DNA from 2 places in the Stenotrophomonas sp. SMYL41 genome. Region 2 is predicted to be linked to the other one. Evidence: riboswitches for the same ligand, from Rfam matches in the RefSeq annotation. Region 2 holds a riboswitch; the other holds the start of a gene.
What was found. Region 2 has a riboswitch for S-adenosylmethionine ahead of V3B30_RS17290 (homoserine O-succinyltransferase). Riboswitches for the same ligand answer to the same signal wherever they lie in the genome.
Positions count from the first base shown of each region.

Region 1: another riboswitch for S-adenosylmethionine. It lies ahead of V3B30_RS14470 (homoserine O-succinyltransferase); the one in region 2 lies ahead of V3B30_RS17290 (homoserine O-succinyltransferase).

Region 1 covers NZ_JAWIRX010000012.1:5,377-18,468, forward strand. Annotated here, with positions in the region: gene V3B30_RS14425 (ATP-binding protein) at 1-2,340, opposite strand, end outside; gene V3B30_RS14430 (YceI family protein) at 2,505-3,149, shown strand; gene V3B30_RS14435 (cytochrome b) at 3,146-3,718, shown strand; gene V3B30_RS14440 (YceI family protein) at 3,722-4,294, shown strand; gene V3B30_RS14445 (glutaredoxin family protein) at 4,378-4,608, opposite strand; gene V3B30_RS14450 (L-serine ammonia-lyase) at 4,708-6,090, shown strand; gene V3B30_RS14455 (alpha/beta hydrolase) at 6,218-7,213, shown strand; gene V3B30_RS14460 (homoserine dehydrogenase) at 7,270-8,337, opposite strand; gene V3B30_RS14465 (O-succinylhomoserine (thiol)-lyase) at 8,334-9,569, opposite strand; gene V3B30_RS14470 (homoserine O-succinyltransferase) at 9,566-10,597, opposite strand; SAM riboswitch class I at 10,675-10,793, opposite strand; gene V3B30_RS14475 (M23 family metallopeptidase) at 10,942-11,826, shown strand; gene V3B30_RS14480 (peptide chain release factor 3) at 11,893-13,092, shown strand, end outside.
Region 2 covers NZ_JAWIRX010000016.1:61,915-70,304, reverse strand. Annotated here, with positions in the region: gene V3B30_RS17300 (peptide chain release factor 3) at 1-1,143, opposite strand, end outside; gene V3B30_RS17295 (M23 family metallopeptidase) at 1,210-2,094, opposite strand; SAM riboswitch class I at 2,243-2,361, shown strand; gene V3B30_RS17290 (homoserine O-succinyltransferase) at 2,439-3,470, shown strand; gene V3B30_RS17285 (O-succinylhomoserine (thiol)-lyase) at 3,467-4,702, shown strand; gene V3B30_RS17280 (homoserine dehydrogenase) at 4,699-5,766, shown strand; gene V3B30_RS17275 (alpha/beta hydrolase) at 5,823-6,818, opposite strand; gene V3B30_RS17270 (L-serine ammonia-lyase) at 6,946-8,328, opposite strand.

The DNA.
Region 1 (13,092 bases), on a different contig from region 2:
CAACAGCAGCGACCCCAGCAGGATGTAACCGAAAATCGCCATGCCGCTGCGCCACCACGGCGGCAGCACCTTCACATGCAACTGCTGCGAAGGCGTCCATGCGCCCCGGGCGGTCGCCGCCTGCACCTCGATGACGTAGCTGCCGGTCGGCAGCCGCGACAGGGTGCGCTGGCCATCGCCCCCCTGCTCCACCCAATCCTGATCGTAACCCTGCACGCGGAAACGGTAACGGTTGCCCTGCGGGCTGGCGTAGGACAGCAGTCGTGCATCGATCTGCAGATCGCGGTCATCCGGTCCCAGCAACAGGGTGCCGGTGACCGGCAACGGTTGCCAGCCGCGCGCATCATCGCGGCGCACCCGCACTTCGGCGATCACCAGCGATGAAGACGGCAGCACGGTGTCGTCGGCATTCACATCGAAGGCAACCAACCCGGTCTGGGTGACGGCCAGCACGCGGCCGTCGGCGTTGACCGCCGGCGGGCGGCCGGTGAACTCCGCATCGGAGAGGCCATCGCGTTCGTTGAACTGCTGCAGGCGCCGCGTCTTCGGGTCCCAGCGCAGCAGGCCGCGCGGCGTGGTGGCCCACAGCTGGCCATTGTCGGCCAGCGCCAGCCCCCCCATGGTGACCGGCGGCACGCCCGCACTGGCGTCGATGCGCTGGATCAGGCGCAGGCTCATGCCATCCCACTGGTAGCGCTCGAACGCACCTTGGCGCGCCAGCCACAACTGCTGCGGATCGATCCACACCAGGTCGTAGATGGGCCCGCGCGAAACGCCCGGTACTGCCTCGAAGCGTCCAGCCTGCTCGCGCCAGATGCCCATGTCGCCCATCACCCAGGGCCGGCCATGGGCGTCGAAGCGGATCTGCTCGATCGGCGCATCGGCCGTTCCGCGGAAATGCTCCAGCGGATAGCTGTGCAGCAGCCGCCCGTCCGGACTGCGCTGCTGCAGGTCCAGGCCCATCACCGACACCCACACCGTGCCGTCAGGCGCCTGCCGCATCAGGTCGATGCGCTGGCGCAGGTCGGCACTGCCATCGATCCGCAGATCGCGCAGCGCGCCGGTGGCCGGATCGTAGACAGTGATGCGACCGCCGCGTCCCAGCCACAGGCGACCATCCGGGCGCGGCAACACCGACCACACCACGCCATTGCCGAGCTGCCGGTCGCTGGCCAGCAGGCGCAGGGTGCCCTGCGCATCCAGCTGGTACACCCCTCGCGCCGAGCCGACGTAGTAGTTCTTCCCGTCGCTGGCCGCGCTCAACAGGTACTGGCTGTCCAGCGGCTTGCCGTCGAGCTGGTTCCAGATCGAGAAGCGCCGCCAGTCCGGCGGCAGATAGGCCAGGCCCTGGGTCAGCAGCGCCACCCACAATCCGCCCTCGTGATCCTGCAGCAGATCGAGCACGCCGCTGTGCGCGGTCAGGAAGCCGCTGCCGCGGTCGCCTTCCAGCCGGCGCAGCGCCGCCGCATCCCCTCGCAACAGGCCATCGGAGGTGCCAGCCCAGTAGCCCCCCTGGCGATCGGCCAGGACCAGGGCCGAGCGCAGCTGGGCGCTGTCGGGCCAGCGCGGGCGACTGACCCGGTCCTGGCCATCGATGCGGTACAGGCCATCGTTCTGGCTGCCTACCCAGATCGAACCCTCCGCATCACGGCTCAACCGGAGCACGCTCAGCGTACCCAGTTCCCGCGCGCCTACCGGCTCGAACCCGCTGCCATTCCAACGTGCCACACCGGCTTCGGTGCCCACCCACAGGCGGCCCTGTGCATCGACCAGGCTGGTGAAGATGCTGTTGCTGGGCAGGCCACCCGGATGCGCTGGATCATGGGTGAAAAGGCGCACGCTGCCATCTTCGCCAAGACGGCAGACGCCATGGTTGTTGGTACCGATCCACAAGGCGTCGTCGACATAGGCCAGTGCCCAGAACTGCCCCTGGCAGGTGGAATTGACCGTGTCGAAGGTCCGGAAGCGTTCGCGATCGGCATCCAGGCGGGCAACGCCCTTGCCGTTGATGCCCAGCCAGACCCGGTCCAGCGGGTCGATCAGCAGGGTCTCGATCTCGTTTCCAGGCAGCGAGCCCGGCTGTTCCGGATCGTGCTCCCAGACCCGCAGGCTGTTGCCGTCATAACGGGCGAGCCCACCGTCAGTGGCCGCCCAGATGTGGCCCTGGCGGTCCTCGGCCAGCGCCACCACCATGCGCGACGGCAAGCCTTCGGCGGCACCGAATCGGCGCAGGCGCGGTGTTTCTGCCATGTCCAGGGTTGCAGCCGCCGTGGCCATCGCCACCAGCAGCAGACCCATACCTGCGATGCCACGGCACCACCGGCGCCAGCCGCTCGTCATCCTGAACCCCCTGTCCTGGGCCGATTGTCACACAGGGCCGGGTTCATGGCTGCAACAGCGTGTTTCCAGCGGTGGCGCCACCACGAACTGTTGCAGCCATGCACGCAACGTTGGCAGGGGGCTGTGCGTATGATCACAGCGTCCCCTTCCGGAGCCCGCCATCGATGCGTCCCTGCCTGGCCCTGCTGCCGATGCTGCTCGCCACCGCCCCTGCCTGGGCGGCCGCTGACACCTATCGCCTCGATCCGGTGCATACGCGGGTGCTGTTTTCCATCGACCACGCGGGTTACTCGCAGGCCATGGGCACGGTGTCCGGCAGCGAAGGCCGCGTGCTGTTCGATCCCGACAACTGGCGCGACGCCACCCTGGAAGTGGACATCCCCGTGTCGCGACTGGACCTGGGCGACGCCAAGTGGAACCAGGCCACGCTGGCCCGCAGCCTGCTCGACGGCGAGCGATTCCCCAGCGCACGCTTCGTCTCCAGCCGGGTCGAACCGATCGACGCCAAGCGTGCGCATGTGATCGGCACGCTGACCCTGCGCGGGGTCAGCCAGGAAGTCACCCTGGACGTGACCCTCAACGCGCTCAAGCGCTACCCGCTCCCTCCATTCCGACGCACCGCCGGGTTTTCCGCCAGTACTACGCTGAGCCGGCGCGCGTTCGGCATCACCGCCTGGCCGGGCGTCATCGGTGATGCGGTACAGGTGAGGATCGAGGCTGAAGCCACCCTCGACCGCAGCGACGCCCCGGGAACTCCCGCCCCCGTTCCACACTCCGACAACACGACGGCCCCCAAGGACCCTTCATGACCGCCAAGAACACCCCTGCCGCCTGGGGGAGTGTCAGCCAGATCCTGCACTGGTTGATCGCACTGCTGATCCTCGCCTTGGGCGTGGTTGGCCTGACCATGGGCGAACTGCCCAAGACGCCCAGGTACTTCTGGGTCTACACCGCGCACAAGTCGATCGGCATCACCGTGCTGGCACTGGTGCTGTTCCGTCTAGGCTGGCGCCTGTATGCCGGGGCACCGAAGCCGGTGCCGGGCGTGCCCAGCTGGCAGGAACGCATCGCCAGTGCCACCCACGTGCTGTTGTATGTGCTGATGTTCGCCATCCCGCTGTCGGGCTGGCTGTACGACTCGGCCAGTGGCCTGCGCCCGTTCCGCTGGTTCGGCCTGGTCGACGTGCCCAAGCTGAGCGGCCCCGACCCGCAGGTCGTCGCGGTGTCCCATGCCCTCCACGAATACGGCTTCTGGCTGTTGATCGCGGTGGTGCTGGCCCATGCCGGCGCTGCCTTCTACCACCACCTGTTCCAGCGCGATGCAACGCTGTCCCGCATGTTGCCGCGCGGCTGGCTCGCCTCCCCTCAGAAGGACTGACCGATGAACCTGAAACTGACCACTCCGGCCGCCGTGGCCGCCGCCCTGGCCGGCATGCTGGCTACCGTCCCGGCGCTTGCTGCGGACTATGCGCAGGCCCCGGGCGCCGGCTCGATCCTGGTGTTCGCCACCAAGTACGACGGCGAAGTGTTCACCGGCAGCTTCCCGGGCTTTGCCACCAAGCTCAGCTTCGACCCGGCCAACCCGGCCGCCGGTTCGCTGGACGTGGTGATTCCGCTGGCTGGCGCCAAGAGCGGCAACAGCGATCGTGACTCGACCCTGCAGGGCGCCGACTTCTTCAATGTCAGCAAGTTCGCCACCGCGCGTTACACCGCCAAGGGCTTCCGCGCAGTGGGCAACGACCAGTTCGCCGCCGATGGCACCCTGGAGCTGCGCGGCGTCAGCAAGCCGGTCACCCTCACTTTCACCTGGAAGCCGGGCACCCAGCCGGTGCTGACCGGCAAGGCCACGGTCAAGCGCCTGGACTTCGGCGTCGGCGGCGGTGACTGGGCGGACACCAAGACCATCCCGGACGACACCGCAATCAGCACGATCGTGAAGTTCGACGCGAAATAAAGCGGGTCTGGTAGTGCCGGCCGCTGGCCGGCATCACCGGGCATGGCGGGGTTGCCCCCCAGCGGCCGGCACTACCGCAAGATTCAACGCCCTGCGGCCAGCCAGGCCTGCACCGTGGCCGCATCGAACGGCCAGTCCAGCTCGCGCTCGCCGTGCTCGTCGCGCAGCACCGGCACCCGCGCGCCATAGCGCGCTTCCAGCGCCGGCTGGTCATCGAGGAACACCGACTCGAACTCCGGCGCCCGCGCTTTGGCCAGTTCGGCCAGCGCCAGGTCGCACAGGTGGCAATCGTCACGCTGGATCAGGGTCAACACCGGTCAGGCTCCCGTGGCGGAAATGCTGCGCCGCAGCCATCGGATGGCCCGGCAAGCCGCTAGAATAGCCGCTTGTCCGGTACCCGCAGTTTGGCATCCATGGCTGTCAGCACGTTCGACGTTTTCAAGATCGGCATTGGCCCGAGTTCCTCGCACACCGTCGGGCCGATGAAGGCCGCCGAGCGATTCATCCATCGCTGGCTGCTCGATCCGGGCCGCCTGCACGAGGTCGCGCGCATCCGCGCCGATGTCTATGGCTCGCTGGCGTTGACCGGCCGCGGCCATGGCACCGACAAGGCGATCCTGCTGGGCCTGGAAGGCCAGCGGCCGAACCTGATCGACCCGGACATCATCCCGGCCACCCTGGAGCGCATCCGCAGCAGCAAGCGCATCCAGCTGATGGGCCAGCACGAGATCGCCTTCGACGAGAAGCGCGACCTCGGCATGAACAAGCGCCAGAAGCTGCCGTACCACACCAACGGCATGCGCTTCACCGCGTACAACGCCGACGACGAAGTGATCGCCACCCGCGATTACTACTCGGTCGGTGGCGGCTTCGTGGTCAACCAGGACGACGCGGCCGATGACCGCATCGTGCCCGACGAGACCCCGCTGCCCTACCCGTTCAAGAGCGGCGACGAGCTGCTGGCGCAGACCGCACGCAGCGGCCTGAGCATCGCCCAGCTGATGTTCGAGAACGAGAAGTGCTGGCGCAGCGAAGACGAGATCCGCGCCAACCTGCGCGAGATCTGGAGCGCGATGCAGTCCTGCGTCGCGCGTGGCATCCGCGAGGAAGGCGTGCTGCCGGGTGGCCTGAAGGTCGGTCGTCGCGCACCGGCGCTGTACCGCGAGCTGTCGTCGAAGCCGGAAGCGGCGATGCGCGATCCACTGACCACGCTGGACTGGGTCAACCTGTACGCGCTGGCAGTGAACGAAGAAAACGCCGCCGGTGGCCGCGTGGTGACCGCACCGACCAACGGCGCCGCCGGTGTGCTGCCGGCGGTGCTGCATTACTTCGACCGCTTCTGCCCCGGCGCCAACGAACAGCGCGTGTTCGACTTCCTGCTGACCTCGGCGGCGATCGGCATCCTGTACAAGGAAAACGCTTCGATTTCCGGCGCCGAAGTCGGCTGCCAGGGCGAAGTGGGCGTGGCCTGCTCGATGGCGGCCGGTGGCCTGGTTGCGGCACTGGGCGGCAACCCGAGCCAGATCGAGAATGCTGCGGAAATCGGCATGGAACACAACCTCGGCCTGACCTGCGACCCGATCGGCGGCCTGGTGCAGATCCCCTGCATCGAACGCAACGCGATGGGCGCGGTGAAGGCGATCAATGCTTCGCGCATGGCCATGCGTGGCGACGGCAAGCACAAGGTGTCGCTGGACAAGGTCATCAAGACCATGCGCGATACCGGCCGCGACATGCAGGACAAGTACAAGGAAACCAGCCGCGGTGGCCTGGCGGTGAACGTCATCGAGTGCTGAGCTGTAGAGCCGAGCCCATGCTCGGCTGATGGGGCAGGAGCAGCCGAGCATGGGCTCGGCTCTGGATCGGACGACACCATCACCACGTTCCGGTTAGGCTCGGGCTTCCCCTGCCCCGGATTGCCCCATGCGCGTGATCGCCGCTGCCCTGCTTGCCTGCCTGCCACTGTCCGCCCTTGCCACGCCGACCTATGGCCCGCGGCTGGAAGGCTTCGATTACGGCTATCCGGTGAAGACCTTCGCGCTGGAGTCGCAGCGGCAGCCGTTGGAGATGGCCTACCTGGACGTCCTGCCCAAACGCCGCGCCATCGGCGTGGTGGTACTGCTGCACGGCAAGAATTTCTGCGCCGCCACCTGGCAGCAGACCATCGCGCCGCTGTTGAACGCAGGCTACCGGGTGATCGCTCCGGACCAGGTGGGTTTCTGCAAGTCCAGCAAGCCCGAACGCTATCAGTACACGTTTGCGCAGCTGGCTGCCAACACCCATGCCCTGTTGCAGCAGCTGCAGTTGGGGGATACGCCGGTGCACCTGGTCGGTCACTCGATGGGCGGCATGCTCGCGGTGCGCTACGCGCTGATGTTCCCGCAGGACCTGCGCACGCTGTCGCTGGTCAATCCCATCGGGCTGGAGGACTGGAAAGCGCTGGGCGTTCCCTGGCGCAGCGTCGATGCGTGGTATGCCGGAGAACTCAAAACCAGCTATGACAGCATCCGCCGCTACCAGCTGGACGTGTACTACGACGGCACGTGGAAACCCGCCTACGAACCGTGGGCGCGGATGCAGTCGGGCATGTACGAAGGCCCGGGCAAGCAGGCCGTTGCATGGAGCCAGGCGCTGGCCTCGGACATGGTGTTCAACCAACCGGTGGTGTACGAACTGAAGAACCTGCAGGTGCCGACCACGCTGTTCATCGGCCAGAAGGACCGCACTGCGATCGGCCGTGACCTGGCACCGCCTGCGGTGAAGGCGGCGCTGGGCAACTATCCGGTACTCGGCAAGGCAGCGGCCGCAGCGATTCCCGGCGCGACGCTGGTCGAGTTCGCCGGACTGGGCCATTCGCCGCAGGTACAGGACCCGAAGCAGTTCAACGCCGCGTTGTTGAAGGCCTTGAAGTCCCGCTGACCGACGGCTGCTTCTGTAGCGCCGAGCATGCGCTCGGCCTTACAGGAACCATGTGATCAACCCACGATCCGCAGCACGTCATCCAGCAACGCGGCTGCGGTAACTTCCGCGCCCGCGCCCGGCCCCTGGATCAACAACGGCTGGCGGCGGTAGCGATCGCTGTGGATGGCCACGCGGTTGTCGGTGCCTGCGCCCTGCGCCAAGGGATGATCGGCCGGCAGCTCGCGCAGGCCCACCTGCGCACCTTCGCCGTCAACACGGCCAACGAAACGCAGTACGCGACCGTTGTCACGTGCCTGCTGCCAACGCGCCTGCAGCGGCGCATCCAGCTGCTCCAACGCAGCCACGGCATCTTCCAGCGGCAACGCCGCCAGCGCATCAGGCACCAGCGAATCCACCTGCACCTGCGACGCATCCAGTGCCAGCCCGCTGCTGCGCGCCAGGATCAGCAGCTTGCGGCGCACGTCCTCGCCGGACAGGTCCAGGCGCGGATCGGGTTCGGTGTAACCGGCCGCCAGTGCCTCGCGCACCGCAGCCGAAAACGGCGACTGGCCGTCATAGCGATGGAACAGCCACGCCAGCGAACCGGACAGCACGCCTTCGATGGCGTGGATGTGATCGCCACCGGCCACCAGCGCGCGCAGGCTGCTCAGCAATGGCAGGCCAGCACCCACGGTCGCGCTGTCGCCATAACGCGCGCCACTGTCGGCACAGCTTTCGGCAATGGCCTGCGCACGGGCCAGCTGCGCGCCACGGCCCAGCTTGTTGGCGGTCACCACGTGCACGCCGCGTGCCAACCATTGCACGTGGCGGGCGGCCACGTCTTCACTGGCCGTCGCATCCACTACCACGTCGCCCCGTTCCAGCCCTTCGGCGCTCGCCCATGGCGGCGAACTCTGGCCATCGCGTGGTGCGCGACGTGCCAGTTCCAATGGCAGCACCAGGTCGCGATCAATCTCCAGCGCGGTACGTGAATTGGCCAGCCACTGCACGCTGGGCAGTTCCAGCCCGCGTGCCTGCAGCAACTGGTAGCGCTGCACGAAGGCCGAGCCGACCGTGCCGGTACCCAGCAGCGCCAGGCGTCCTGCGCCCAGCACGGGAATTTCAGCGGCGAGCGCGCTCATGCATCCACCACCTGTTTGCGGCGCGCAGCCGCATCGATCACGGCTTCGGCGCGCTGCAGCGCAGCGCCGAGGTCCGCCAGCAGGTCACGCTCGGCCTCGATGCCAACCGACAGGCGCAGCAGCCCTTCGCTGATGCCAGCCGCTGCGCGTGCTTCGGCGGTCATCGCTGCATGGGTCATGGTGGCCGGATGCGCGATCAGGCTTTCGACGCCGCCCAGCGATTCGGCCAGGGTGAAACAGCGCAGTCCGTCGACAAACGCACGCACCGCCGCGTGCGGATCATCACCGGCACAGTGCGCCAGTTCGAACGACAGCATCGCGCCGAAGCCATTCTGCTGGCGCGCGGCGATGGCGTGGCCCGGGTGATCGGCCAGGCCTGGGTAGTACACCGCGCCGACCGCCGGATGCTGGTCCAGCAGGGCAACGATGGACGCAGTGTTTTCCTGGTGCACGCGCAGGCGCGCGTCCAGCGTGCGCAGGCCGCGCAGGGTCAGGAAGGCATCGAACGGCGAGCCGGTCAGGCCCAGCGCATTGCCCCACCACACCAGCTGCTCGTGCAGCGCCGGATCGCGCGCAACCACCGCGCCACCGACCACATCGCTGTGTCCGTTGATGTACTTGGTGGTGGAGTGCAGCACCAGGTCCGCGCCAAACGACAGCGGCTGCTGCAGGGCCGGCGACAGGAAGGTGTTGTCAACCACCACGAGTGCGCCAGCCTTGTGCGCGGCATCGATGACGAAACGCAGGTCGGTGATGCGCAGCAGCGGATTGGACGGGGTTTCCACCAGCACCAGTTTCGGCTGCGTGGCCAGCGCCTGCGCCAGCGCACGCGGATCGGTCAGGTCGGCGGTGACCAGCTCGAAGTGGCCCTTCTTTGCCAGCGCATTGAACAGGCGCCAGCTGCCACCGTAGGCATCGTGCGGCACCACCAGGGTGTCACCCGGCTGAAGCAGCGCGTTCAGCACCAGGTTGATCGCGCCCATGCCGGTCGCAGTGATGACGCCGCCGGCGCCGCCTTCCAGTTCGGCCAGCGCCTCGCCGAGCAGGTCGCGGGTCGGGTTGCCACTGCGCGTGTAGTCGTACTGGCGCTTGTTGCCGAAGCCTTCAAAGCTGAAGTTCGACGACAGCACGATCGGCGGCGTGACCGCGCCATGCGCGGTGTCCCGATCGATGCCGGCACGGACGGCGGCAGTGGTACGACTACAGGACGGCTCGTTGGCGTGCAGGCTCATGCGGACTCTCCAGAAGTGCGGAAGGCGGTGGCGAGGATCGCGTCGATGCGATCGGTTTCTTTGAGAAAGGCGTCGTGGCCGTAGGGCGAGCGCAGCACGCGCAGGCTGCCGCGCGGACCCAGCCCTTCGACCAGGCCGACCAGGTCGGCCAGCGGCACCAGGCGGTCGCCCTCCACCGCCACCACCACGGTCGGCGGCAGGATCGCGGTGGGATCAACGCGATGCAGGTCGATCGATTCGGACAGGCGCAGGTAGGCGGTCACCGGCGTGCGCGCGACGTACTGCGCACCGGCGGCGTCGAGATAGTCTTCGGCGGCCACGCGCACGCGGCCATTGATGACCTCCGGCGCGGCATCGAAGCGCTCGCCGAATTCTTCCGGCGTGCGGTAGCTGAGCATCGCGAACTGCCGCGCCAGGGCGAGGCCATGGTCTTCGCCGCACTGCAGCTGGCCGAGCGCGACCGCGCGGCGCTGCAGTGCGCGCCAGGCGGCGGCATACGGATGCGGTCGGTGCGCGCCGCTGGCGAGCACCAGCTGGCGCACGCGGGCACGATGACGGATCGCGAACTGCTGGCCGACCAGCGCGCCGTAGGAGTAGCCCACGAACGCCTTCAGCGCGCGGATGCCGAGGTGGTCCAGCAGCAGCGCCAATGCATCGGCCTGGTCGGCGGTATCGATCGGCACATCCAGTGCACCGTCGGCACCGATGAAATCGAAGGCCAGCACGCGCAGCTGCTGCGGATCCAGCGCCCGGCCGCTGCCCACCAGGTCTTCGGCCCAGCCCTTCTCGCTGAACTGTGCGTTGGACGCCACGTGGCGGTGGGCGGAAATGCCACCGGCCAGCACCACCACCGGTGCATTGGCCGGGCCGACCCACTCATAGCGCAGGCGCACCGGGCTGGGGCCTGCGTGGCGCATCGACAGCACCGCGGCGAACTCACCGCGCTCGGCATGCACGCGGTCTTCGACCGGCACGCTGACGGGGACAAAGGGTTCGGGGCGAATGGCGGTACTGGCGGCGAAGCTCATGGCGGGATCCGGTTGGGGAATCGGCCATCGAGCCTTCGCGGGGCCCACGTTCGAGATGCACGTGTGGTGCATGGTTCGAACCATCTTTCGGTGGACGCCACGGTCCCCGCAGGATTTGGCACCTACGCAGACGCTTGCGCGCCTGCGGGCTGCCCCGGCTTCAAAGGGCCTGTCCCTCTGCCGGTCTCGATGGTGGAGCCACGATGCCAGCCCTTTTCCGCACTGTCAATCCCTTCATACGGATAAAGCGATGAATATTTTCAGGAACACTATGCGAAGGCCGTCGCGGTCGTCCCGTTCAGGATCAGCTACAGTCCCGGCGGTCCTTTTCGCTGGAAACGCCGATGCCGCGCCTGCCCCTGTCCTGCCTGCTGTTGACTCTGCTGGCGAGCGCGACCGCACACGCCGGCGACTGGCGCCAGGGGTGGGGACTGGTTCCCTCGCCTGTCCCGGCCACCCGCGCAGCCAGCGCTGAGGTCACCGCCCCCATGGCCCGGTTGCGCCTGCAGCCGGTCGGCGGGCAGTGGCAGGCCCGCATCGACAACGGGCTGGCGGGGCCGCTGCAGATCCAGCTGCGCGCCGCCCCTGGGCACCCGGTTGAAGGCCTCCCGGTCGAGTCGCTGATCCAGGGCGACAGCAGCCTGGTGGTCGGCCACCTGCCCGCCCCGATCGATGGCCGCATGCTCGATCTGCGCCTGCAGTCGGTGCCGGGCAACCCGGCCGCACAGGCCGAAGATGTCGCCTACCGCCTGCCGTTCGACGCGGCCCGCCTGCGCGTGGACCAGGCGCCGCAGGGACGCTTCAGCCATGACGACGAGGAGAACCGCGACGCGGTCGACTTCGCGCTGCCGGAGGGCACCCTGGTGCTGGCCGCGCGCGAGGGCACGGTGATGCAGATCCAGGATGGCTTCCGTGGCAACGGCCAGGACCGCGAACGTGATGGTGCCCGCGCCAACTTCATCCGCGTGCTGCACAGCGACGGCAGCATGGCCCTGTACGGCCACCTGCAGGCCGGCGGCATGCGTGTGCGTCGCGGCCAGGCGATAGGGGCCGGGCAGCCGATCGGTCTGTCCGGCAACAGCGGCTACAGCAGCGCGCCGCACCTGCACTTCGTGGTGCAGGTCAACCGGGGCATGAACCTGCGCTCGGTGCCGGTGCGCATCTTCGCCGAACAGGGCCAACTGCAGTTCGCCCGCCAGGGCGCGGCTGAAGGCGGTACCGGGCGCTGACCGGCCCCGGCCGGTATAATCGGGCGCTTATCTCTTTGAAAAGCGCCCCGGGCGGGCGCCACTGCCATGTCCGAAGTCGCCAACGAAGCGTCGCGCCGCCGCACCTTCGCCATCATTTCCCACCCTGACGCAGGCAAGACCACGCTGACCGAAAAGCTGCTGCTGTTCGGGGGCGCGATCCAGATGGCCGGTTCGGTCAAGGGCCGCAAGGCCGCCCGCCACGCCACGTCCGACTGGATGGCCCTGGAAAAGGAGCGCGGCATCTCCGTCACCTCCTCGGTGATGCAGTTCCCGTACGAAGGCAAGATCGTCAACCTGCTCGACACCCCCGGCCACGCCGACTTCGGCGAAGACACCTACCGCGTGCTGACCGCGGTGGACTCGGCGCTGATGGTGATCGACGTGGCCAAGGGCGTGGAAGAACGCACCATCAAGCTGATGGAAGTGTGCCGCCTGCGCGACACCCCGATCATGACCTTCATCAACAAGCTCGACCGCGAGGGCAAGGACCCGATCGAGCTGCTGGATGAAGTGGAAACCGTGCTCGGCATCCAGTGCGCCCCGGTGACCTGGCCGATCGGCATGGGCCAGCGCCTGAAGGGCGTGGTCCACCTGCTGACCGGCGAAGTGCACCTGTACGAACCGGGCCGCAACTTCACCCGCCAGGACTCGACCATCTTCCCGTCCATCGATGCCCCCGGCCTGGCCGAGAAGATCGGTGCGCAGATGCTGGCCGACCTGCGTGACGAACTGGAACTGGTGCAGGGCGCCAGCCACCCGTTCGACCTGCAGGCCTATCGCGAGGGCAAGCAGACCCCGGTGTTCTTCGGCTCGGGCGTCAACAACTTCGGCGTGCAGCCGCTGCTGGACTTCTTCGTCGAACACGCACCGGCACCGCAGGCGCGCTCCACCACCGGTCGCGAGATCGCCCCGGAAGAAAACAAGCTGACTGGTTTCGTGTTCAAGATCCAGGCCAACATGGACCCGCAGCACCGCGACCGCGTGGCGTTCATGCGGGTCTGTTCGGGCCGCTTCAGCGCCGGCATGAAGACCTTCCACGTACGTACCGGCAAGGAAATGAAGCTGGCCAACGCGCTGACCTTCATGGCCAGTGACCGCGAGATCGCTGCCGAGGCGTGGCCGGGCGATGTGATCGGTATCCACAATCACGGCACCATTTCCATCGGCGACACCTTCACCGAAGGTGAAGCGGTGACCTTCACCGGCATTCCCAACTTCGCCCCGGAACTGTTCCGCCGTGCACGC
Region 2 (8,390 bases):
TTCACCTTCGGTGAAGGTGTCGCCGATGGAAATGGTGCCGTGATTGTGGATACCGATCACATCGCCCGGCCACGCCTCGGCAGCGATCTCGCGGTCACTGGCCATGAAGGTCAGCGCGTTGGCCAGCTTCATTTCCTTGCCGGTACGTACGTGGAAGGTCTTCATGCCGGCGCTGAAGCGGCCCGAACAGACCCGCATGAACGCCACGCGGTCGCGGTGCTGCGGGTCCATGTTGGCCTGGATCTTGAACACGAAACCAGTCAGCTTGTTTTCTTCCGGGGCGATCTCGCGACCGGTGGTGGAGCGCGCCTGCGGTGCCGGTGCGTGTTCGACGAAGAAGTCCAGCAGCGGCTGCACGCCGAAGTTGTTGACGCCCGAGCCGAAGAACACCGGGGTCTGCTTGCCCTCGCGATAGGCCTGCAGGTCGAACGGGTGGCTGGCGCCCTGCACCAGTTCCAGTTCGTCACGCAGGTCGGCCAGCATCTGCGCACCGATCTTCTCGGCCAGGCCGGGGGCATCGATGGACGGGAAGATGGTCGAGTCCTGGCGGGTGAAGTTGCGGCCCGGTTCGTACAGGTGCACTTCGCCGGTCAGCAGGTGGACCACGCCCTTCAGGCGCTGGCCCATGCCGATCGGCCAGGTCACCGGGGCGCACTGGATGCCGAGCACGGTTTCCACTTCATCCAGCAGCTCGATCGGGTCCTTGCCCTCGCGGTCGAGCTTGTTGATGAAGGTCATGATCGGGGTGTCGCGCAGGCGGCACACTTCCATCAGCTTGATGGTGCGTTCTTCCACGCCCTTGGCCACGTCGATCACCATCAGCGCCGAGTCCACCGCGGTCAGCACGCGGTAGGTGTCTTCGCCGAAGTCGGCGTGGCCGGGGGTGTCGAGCAGGTTGACGATCTTGCCTTCGTACGGGAACTGCATCACCGAGGAGGTGACGGAGATGCCGCGCTCCTTTTCCAGGGCCATCCAGTCGGACGTGGCGTGGCGGGCGGCCTTGCGGCCCTTGACCGAACCGGCCATCTGGATCGCGCCCCCGAACAGCAGCAGCTTTTCGGTCAGCGTGGTCTTGCCTGCGTCAGGGTGGGAAATGATGGCGAAGGTGCGGCGGCGCGACGCTTCGTTGGCGACTTCGGACATGGCAGTGGCGCCCGCCCGGGGCGCTTTTCAAAGAGATAAGCGCCCGATTATACCGGCCGGGGCCGGTCAGCGCCCGGTACCGCCTTCAGCCGCGCCCTGGCGGGCGAACTGCAGTTGGCCCTGTTCGGCGAAGATGCGCACCGGCACCGAGCGCAGGTTCATGCCCCGGTTGACCTGCACCACGAAGTGCAGGTGCGGCGCGCTGCTGTAGCCGCTGTTGCCGGACAGACCGATCGGCTGCCCGGCCCCTATCGCCTGGCCGCGACGCACACGCATGCCGCCGGCCTGCAGGTGGCCGTACAGGGCCATGCTGCCGTCGCTGTGCAGCACGCGGATGAAGTTGGCGCGGGCACCATCACGTTCGCGGTCCTGGCCGTTGCCACGGAAGCCATCCTGGATCTGCATCACCGTGCCCTCGCGCGCGGCCAGCACCAGGGTGCCCTCCGGCAGCGCGAAGTCGACCGCGTCGCGGTTCTCCTCGTCGTCATGGCTGAAGCGTCCCTGCGGCGCCTGGTCCACGCGCAGGCGGGCCGCGTCGAACGGCAGGCGGTAGGCGACATCTTCGGCCTGTGCGGCCGGGTTGCCCGGCACCGACTGCAGGCGCAGATCGAGCATGCGGCCATCGATCGGGGCGGGCAGGTGGCCGACCACCAGGCTGCTGTCGCCCTGGATCAGCGACTCGACCGGGAGGCCTTCAACCGGGTGCCCAGGGGCGGCGCGCAGCTGGATCTGCAGCGGCCCCGCCAGCCCGTTGTCGATGCGGGCCTGCCACTGCCCGCCGACCGGCTGCAGGCGCAACCGGGCCATGGGGGCGGTGACCTCAGCGCTGGCTGCGCGGGTGGCCGGGACAGGCGAGGGAACCAGTCCCCACCCCTGGCGCCAGTCGCCGGCGTGTGCGGTCGCGCTCGCCAGCAGAGTCAACAGCAGGCAGGACAGGGGCAGGCGCGGCATCGGCGTTTCCAGCGAAAAGGACCGCCGGGACTGTAGCTGATCCTGAACGGGACGACCGCGACGGCCTTCGCATAGTGTTCCTGAAAATATTCATCGCTTTATCCGTATGAAGGGATTGACAGTGCGGAAAAGGGCTGGCATCGTGGCTCCACCATCGAGACCGGCAGAGGGACAGGCCCTTTGAAGCCGGGGCAGCCCGCAGGCGCGCAAGCGTCTGCGTAGGTGCCAAATCCTGCGGGGACCGTGGCGTCCACCGAAAGATGGTTCGAACCATGCACCACACGTGCATCTCGAACGTGGGCCCCGCGAAGGCTCGATGGCCGATTCCCCAACCGGATCCCGCCATGAGCTTCGCCGCCAGTACCGCCATTCGCCCCGAACCCTTTGTCCCCGTCAGCGTGCCGGTCGAAGACCGCGTGCATGCCGAGCGCGGTGAGTTCGCCGCGGTGCTGTCGATGCGCCACGCAGGCCCCAGCCCGGTGCGCCTGCGCTATGAGTGGGTCGGCCCGGCCAATGCACCGGTGGTGGTGCTGGCCGGTGGCATTTCCGCCCACCGCCACGTGGCGTCCAACGCACAGTTCAGCGAGAAGGGCTGGGCCGAAGACCTGGTGGGCAGCGGCCGGGCGCTGGATCCGCAGCAGCTGCGCGTGCTGGCCTTCGATTTCATCGGTGCCGACGGTGCACTGGATGTGCCGATCGATACCGCCGACCAGGCCGATGCATTGGCGCTGCTGCTGGACCACCTCGGCATCCGCGCGCTGAAGGCGTTCGTGGGCTACTCCTACGGCGCGCTGGTCGGCCAGCAGTTCGCGATCCGTCATCGTGCCCGCGTGCGCCAGCTGGTGCTCGCCAGCGGCGCGCACCGACCGCATCCGTATGCCGCCGCCTGGCGCGCACTGCAGCGCCGCGCGGTCGCGCTCGGCCAGCTGCAGTGCGGCGAAGACCATGGCCTCGCCCTGGCGCGGCAGTTCGCGATGCTCAGCTACCGCACGCCGGAAGAATTCGGCGAGCGCTTCGATGCCGCGCCGGAGGTCATCAATGGCCGCGTGCGCGTGGCCGCCGAAGACTATCTCGACGCCGCCGGTGCGCAGTACGTCGCGCGCACGCCGGTGACCGCCTACCTGCGCCTGTCCGAATCGATCGACCTGCATCGCGTTGATCCCACCGCGATCCTGCCGCCGACCGTGGTGGTGGCGGTGGAGGGCGACCGCCTGGTGCCGCTGGCCGACCTGGTCGGCCTGGTCGAAGGGCTGGGTCCGCGCGGCAGCCTGCGCGTGCTGCGCTCGCCCTACGGCCACGACGCCTTTCTCAAAGAAACCGATCGCATCGACGCGATCCTCGCCACCGCCTTCCGCACTTCTGGAGAGTCCGCATGAGCCTGCACGCCAACGAGCCGTCCTGTAGTCGTACCACTGCCGCCGTCCGTGCCGGCATCGATCGGGACACCGCGCATGGCGCGGTCACGCCGCCGATCGTGCTGTCGTCGAACTTCAGCTTTGAAGGCTTCGGCAACAAGCGCCAGTACGACTACACGCGCAGTGGCAACCCGACCCGCGACCTGCTCGGCGAGGCGCTGGCCGAACTGGAAGGCGGCGCCGGCGGCGTCATCACTGCGACCGGCATGGGCGCGATCAACCTGGTGCTGAACGCGCTGCTTCAGCCGGGTGACACCCTGGTGGTGCCGCACGATGCCTACGGTGGCAGCTGGCGCCTGTTCAATGCGCTGGCAAAGAAGGGCCACTTCGAGCTGGTCACCGCCGACCTGACCGATCCGCGTGCGCTGGCGCAGGCGCTGGCCACGCAGCCGAAACTGGTGCTGGTGGAAACCCCGTCCAATCCGCTGCTGCGCATCACCGACCTGCGTTTCGTCATCGATGCCGCGCACAAGGCTGGCGCACTCGTGGTGGTTGACAACACCTTCCTGTCGCCGGCCCTGCAGCAGCCGCTGTCGTTTGGCGCGGACCTGGTGCTGCACTCCACCACCAAGTACATCAACGGACACAGCGATGTGGTCGGTGGCGCGGTGGTTGCGCGCGATCCGGCGCTGCACGAGCAGCTGGTGTGGTGGGGCAATGCGCTGGGCCTGACCGGCTCGCCGTTCGATGCCTTCCTGACCCTGCGCGGCCTGCGCACGCTGGACGCGCGCCTGCGCGTGCACCAGGAAAACACTGCGTCCATCGTTGCCCTGCTGGACCAGCATCCGGCGGTCGGCGCGGTGTACTACCCAGGCCTGGCCGATCACCCGGGCCACGCCATCGCCGCGCGCCAGCAGAATGGCTTCGGCGCGATGCTGTCGTTCGAACTGGCGCACTGTGCCGGTGATGATCCGCACGCGGCGGTGCGTGCGTTTGTCGACGGACTGCGCTGTTTCACCCTGGCCGAATCGCTGGGCGGCGTCGAAAGCCTGATCGCGCATCCGGCCACCATGACCCATGCAGCGATGACCGCCGAAGCACGCGCAGCGGCTGGCATCAGCGAAGGGCTGCTGCGCCTGTCGGTTGGCATCGAGGCCGAGCGTGACCTGCTGGCGGACCTCGGCGCTGCGCTGCAGCGCGCCGAAGCCGTGATCGATGCGGCTGCGCGCCGCAAACAGGTGGTGGATGCATGAGCGCGCTCGCCGCTGAAATTCCCGTGCTGGGCGCAGGACGCCTGGCGCTGCTGGGTACCGGCACGGTCGGCTCGGCCTTCGTGCAGCGCTACCAGTTGCTGCAGGCACGCGGGCTGGAACTGCCCAGCGTGCAGTGGCTGGCCAATTCACGTACCGCGCTGGAGATTGATCGCGACCTGGTGCTGCCATTGGAACTGGCACGTCGCGCACCACGCGATGGCCAGAGTTCGCCGCCATGGGCGAGCGCCGAAGGGCTGGAACGGGGCGACGTGGTAGTGGATGCGACGGCCAGTGAAGACGTGGCCGCCCGCCACGTGCAATGGTTGGCACGCGGCGTGCACGTGGTGACCGCCAACAAGCTGGGCCGTGGCGCGCAGCTGGCCCGTGCGCAGGCCATTGCCGAAAGCTGTGCCGACAGTGGCGCGCGTTATGGCGACAGCGCGACCGTGGGTGCTGGCCTGCCATTGCTGAGCAGCCTGCGCGCGCTGGTGGCCGGTGGCGATCACATCCACGCCATCGAAGGCGTGCTGTCCGGTTCGCTGGCGTGGCTGTTCCATCGCTATGACGGCCAGTCGCCGTTTTCGGCTGCGGTGCGCGAGGCACTGGCGGCCGGTTACACCGAACCCGATCCGCGCCTGGACCTGTCCGGCGAGGACGTGCGCCGCAAGCTGCTGATCCTGGCGCGCAGCAGCGGGCTGGCACTGGATGCGTCGCAGGTGCAGGTGGATTCGCTGGTGCCTGATGCGCTGGCGGCGTTGCCGCTGGAAGATGCCGTGGCTGCGTTGGAGCAGCTGGATGCGCCGCTGCAGGCGCGTTGGCAGCAGGCACGTGACAACGGTCGCGTACTGCGTTTCGTTGGCCGTGTTGACGGCGAAGGTGCGCAGGTGGGCCTGCGCGAGCTGCCGGCCGATCATCCCTTGGCGCAGGGCGCAGGCACCGACAACCGCGTGGCCATCCACAGCGATCGCTACCGCCGCCAGCCGTTGTTGATCCAGGGGCCGGGCGCGGGCGCGGAAGTTACCGCAGCCGCGTTGCTGGATGACGTGCTGCGGATCGTGGGTTGATCACATGGTTCCTGTAAGGCCGAGCGCATGCTCGGCGCTACAGAAGCAGCCGTCGGTCAGCGGGACTTCAAGGCCTTCAACAACGCGGCGTTGAACTGCTTCGGGTCCTGTACCTGCGGCGAATGGCCCAGTCCGGCGAACTCGACCAGCGTCGCGCCGGGAATCGCTGCGGCCGCTGCCTTGCCGAGTACCGGATAGTTGCCCAGCGCCGCCTTCACCGCAGGCGGTGCCAGGTCACGGCCGATCGCAGTGCGGTCCTTCTGGCCGATGAACAGCGTGGTCGGCACCTGCAGGTTCTTCAGTTCGTACACCACCGGTTGGTTGAACACCATGTCCGAGGCCAGCGCCTGGCTCCATGCAACGGCCTGCTTGCCCGGGCCTTCGTACATGCCCGACTGCATCCGCGCCCACGGTTCGTAGGCGGGTTTCCACGTGCCGTCGTAGTACACGTCCAGCTGGTAGCGGCGGATGCTGTCATAGCTGGTTTTGAGTTCTCCGGCATACCACGCATCGACGCTGCGCCAGGGAACGCCCAGCGCTTTCCAGTCCTCCAGCCCGATGGGATTGACCAGCGACAGCGTGCGCAGGTCCTGCGGGAACATCAGCGCGTAGCGCACCGCGAGCATGCCGCCCATCGAGTGACCGACCAGGTGCACCGGCGTATCCCCCAACTGCAGCTGCTGCAACAGGGCATGGGTGTTGGCAGCCAGCTGCGCAAACGTGTACTGATAGCGTTCGGGCTTGCTGGACTTGCAGAAACCCACCTGGTCCGGAGCGATCACCCGGTAGCCTGCGTTCAACAGCGGCGCGATGGTCTGCTGCCAGGTGGCGGCGCAGAAATTCTTGCCGTGCAGCAGTACCACCACGCCGATGGCGCGGCGTTTGGGCAGGACGTCCAGGTAGGCCATCTCCAACGGCTGCCGCTGCGACTCCAGCGCGAAGGTCTTCACCGGATAGCCGTAATCGAAGCCTTCCAGCCGCGGGCCATAGGTCGGCGTGGCAAGGGCGGACAGTGGCAGGCAGGCAAGCAGGGCAGCGGCGATCACGCGCATGGGGCAATCCGGGGCAGGGGAAGCCCGAGCCTAACCGGAACGTGGTGATGGTGTCGTCCGATCCAGAGCCGAGCCCATGCTCGGCTGCTCCTGCCCCATCAGCCGAGCATGGGCTCGGCTCTACAGCTCAGCACTCGATGACGTTCACCGCCAGGCCACCGCGGCTGGTTTCCTTGTACTTGTCCTGCATGTCGCGGCCGGTATCGCGCATGGTCTTGATGACCTTGTCCAGCGACACCTTGTGCTTGCCGTCGCCACGCATGGCCATGCGCGAAGCATTGATCGCCTTCACCGCGCCCATCGCGTTGCGTTCGATGCAGGGGATCTGCACCAGGCCGCCGATCGGGTCGCAGGTCAGGCCGAGGTTGTGTTCCATGCCGATTTCCGCAGCATTCTCGATCTGGCTCGGGTTGCCGCCCAGTGCCGCAACCAGGCCACCGGCCGCCATCGAGCAGGCCACGCCCACTTCGCCCTGGCAGCCGACTTCGGCGCCGGAAATCGAAGCGTTTTCCTTGTACAGGATGCCGATCGCCGCCGAGGTCAGCAGGAAGTCGAACACGCGCTGTTCGTTGGCGCCGGGGCAGAAGCGGTCGAAGTAATGCAGCACCGCCGGCAGCACACCGGCGGCGCCGTTGGTCGGTGCGGTCACCACGCGGCCACCGGCGGCGTTTTCTTCGTTCACTGCCAGCGCGTACAGGTTGACCCAGTCCAGCGTGGTCAGTGGATCGCGCATCGCCGCTTCCGGCTTCGACGACAGCTCGCGGTACAGCGCCGGTGCGCGACGACCGACCTTCAGGCCACCCGGCAGCACGCCTTCCTCGCGGATGCCACGCGCGACGCAGGACTGCATCGCGCTCCAGATCTCGCGCAGGTTGGCGCGGATCTCGTCTTCGCTGCGCCAGCACTTCTCGTTCTCGAACATCAGCTGGGCGATGCTCAGGCCGCTGCGTGCGGTCTGCGCCAGCAGCTCGTCGCCGCTCTTGAACGGGTAGGGCAGCGGGGTCTCGTCGGGCACGATGCGGTCATCGGCCGCGTCGTCCTGGTTGACCACGAAGCCGCCACCGACCGAGTAGTAATCGCGGGTGGCGATCACTTCGTCGTCGGCGTTGTACGCGGTGAAGCGCATGCCGTTGGTGTGGTACGGCAGCTTCTGGCGCTTGTTCATGCCGAGGTCGCGCTTCTCGTCGAAGGCGATCTCGTGCTGGCCCATCAGCTGGATGCGCTTGCTGCTGCGGATGCGCTCCAGGGTGGCCGGGATGATGTCCGGGTCGATCAGGTTCGGCCGCTGGCCTTCCAGGCCCAGCAGGATCGCCTTGTCGGTGCCATGGCCGCGGCCGGTCAACGCCAGCGAGCCATAGACATCGGCGCGGATGCGCGCGACCTCGTGCAGGCGGCCCGGATCGAGCAGCCAGCGATGGATGAATCGCTCGGCGGCCTTCATCGGCCCGACGGTGTGCGAGGAACTCGGGCCAATGCCGATCTTGAAAACGTCGAACGTGCTGACAGCCATGGATGCCAAACTGCGGGTACCGGACAAGCGGCTATTCTAGCGGCTTGCCGGGCCATCCGATG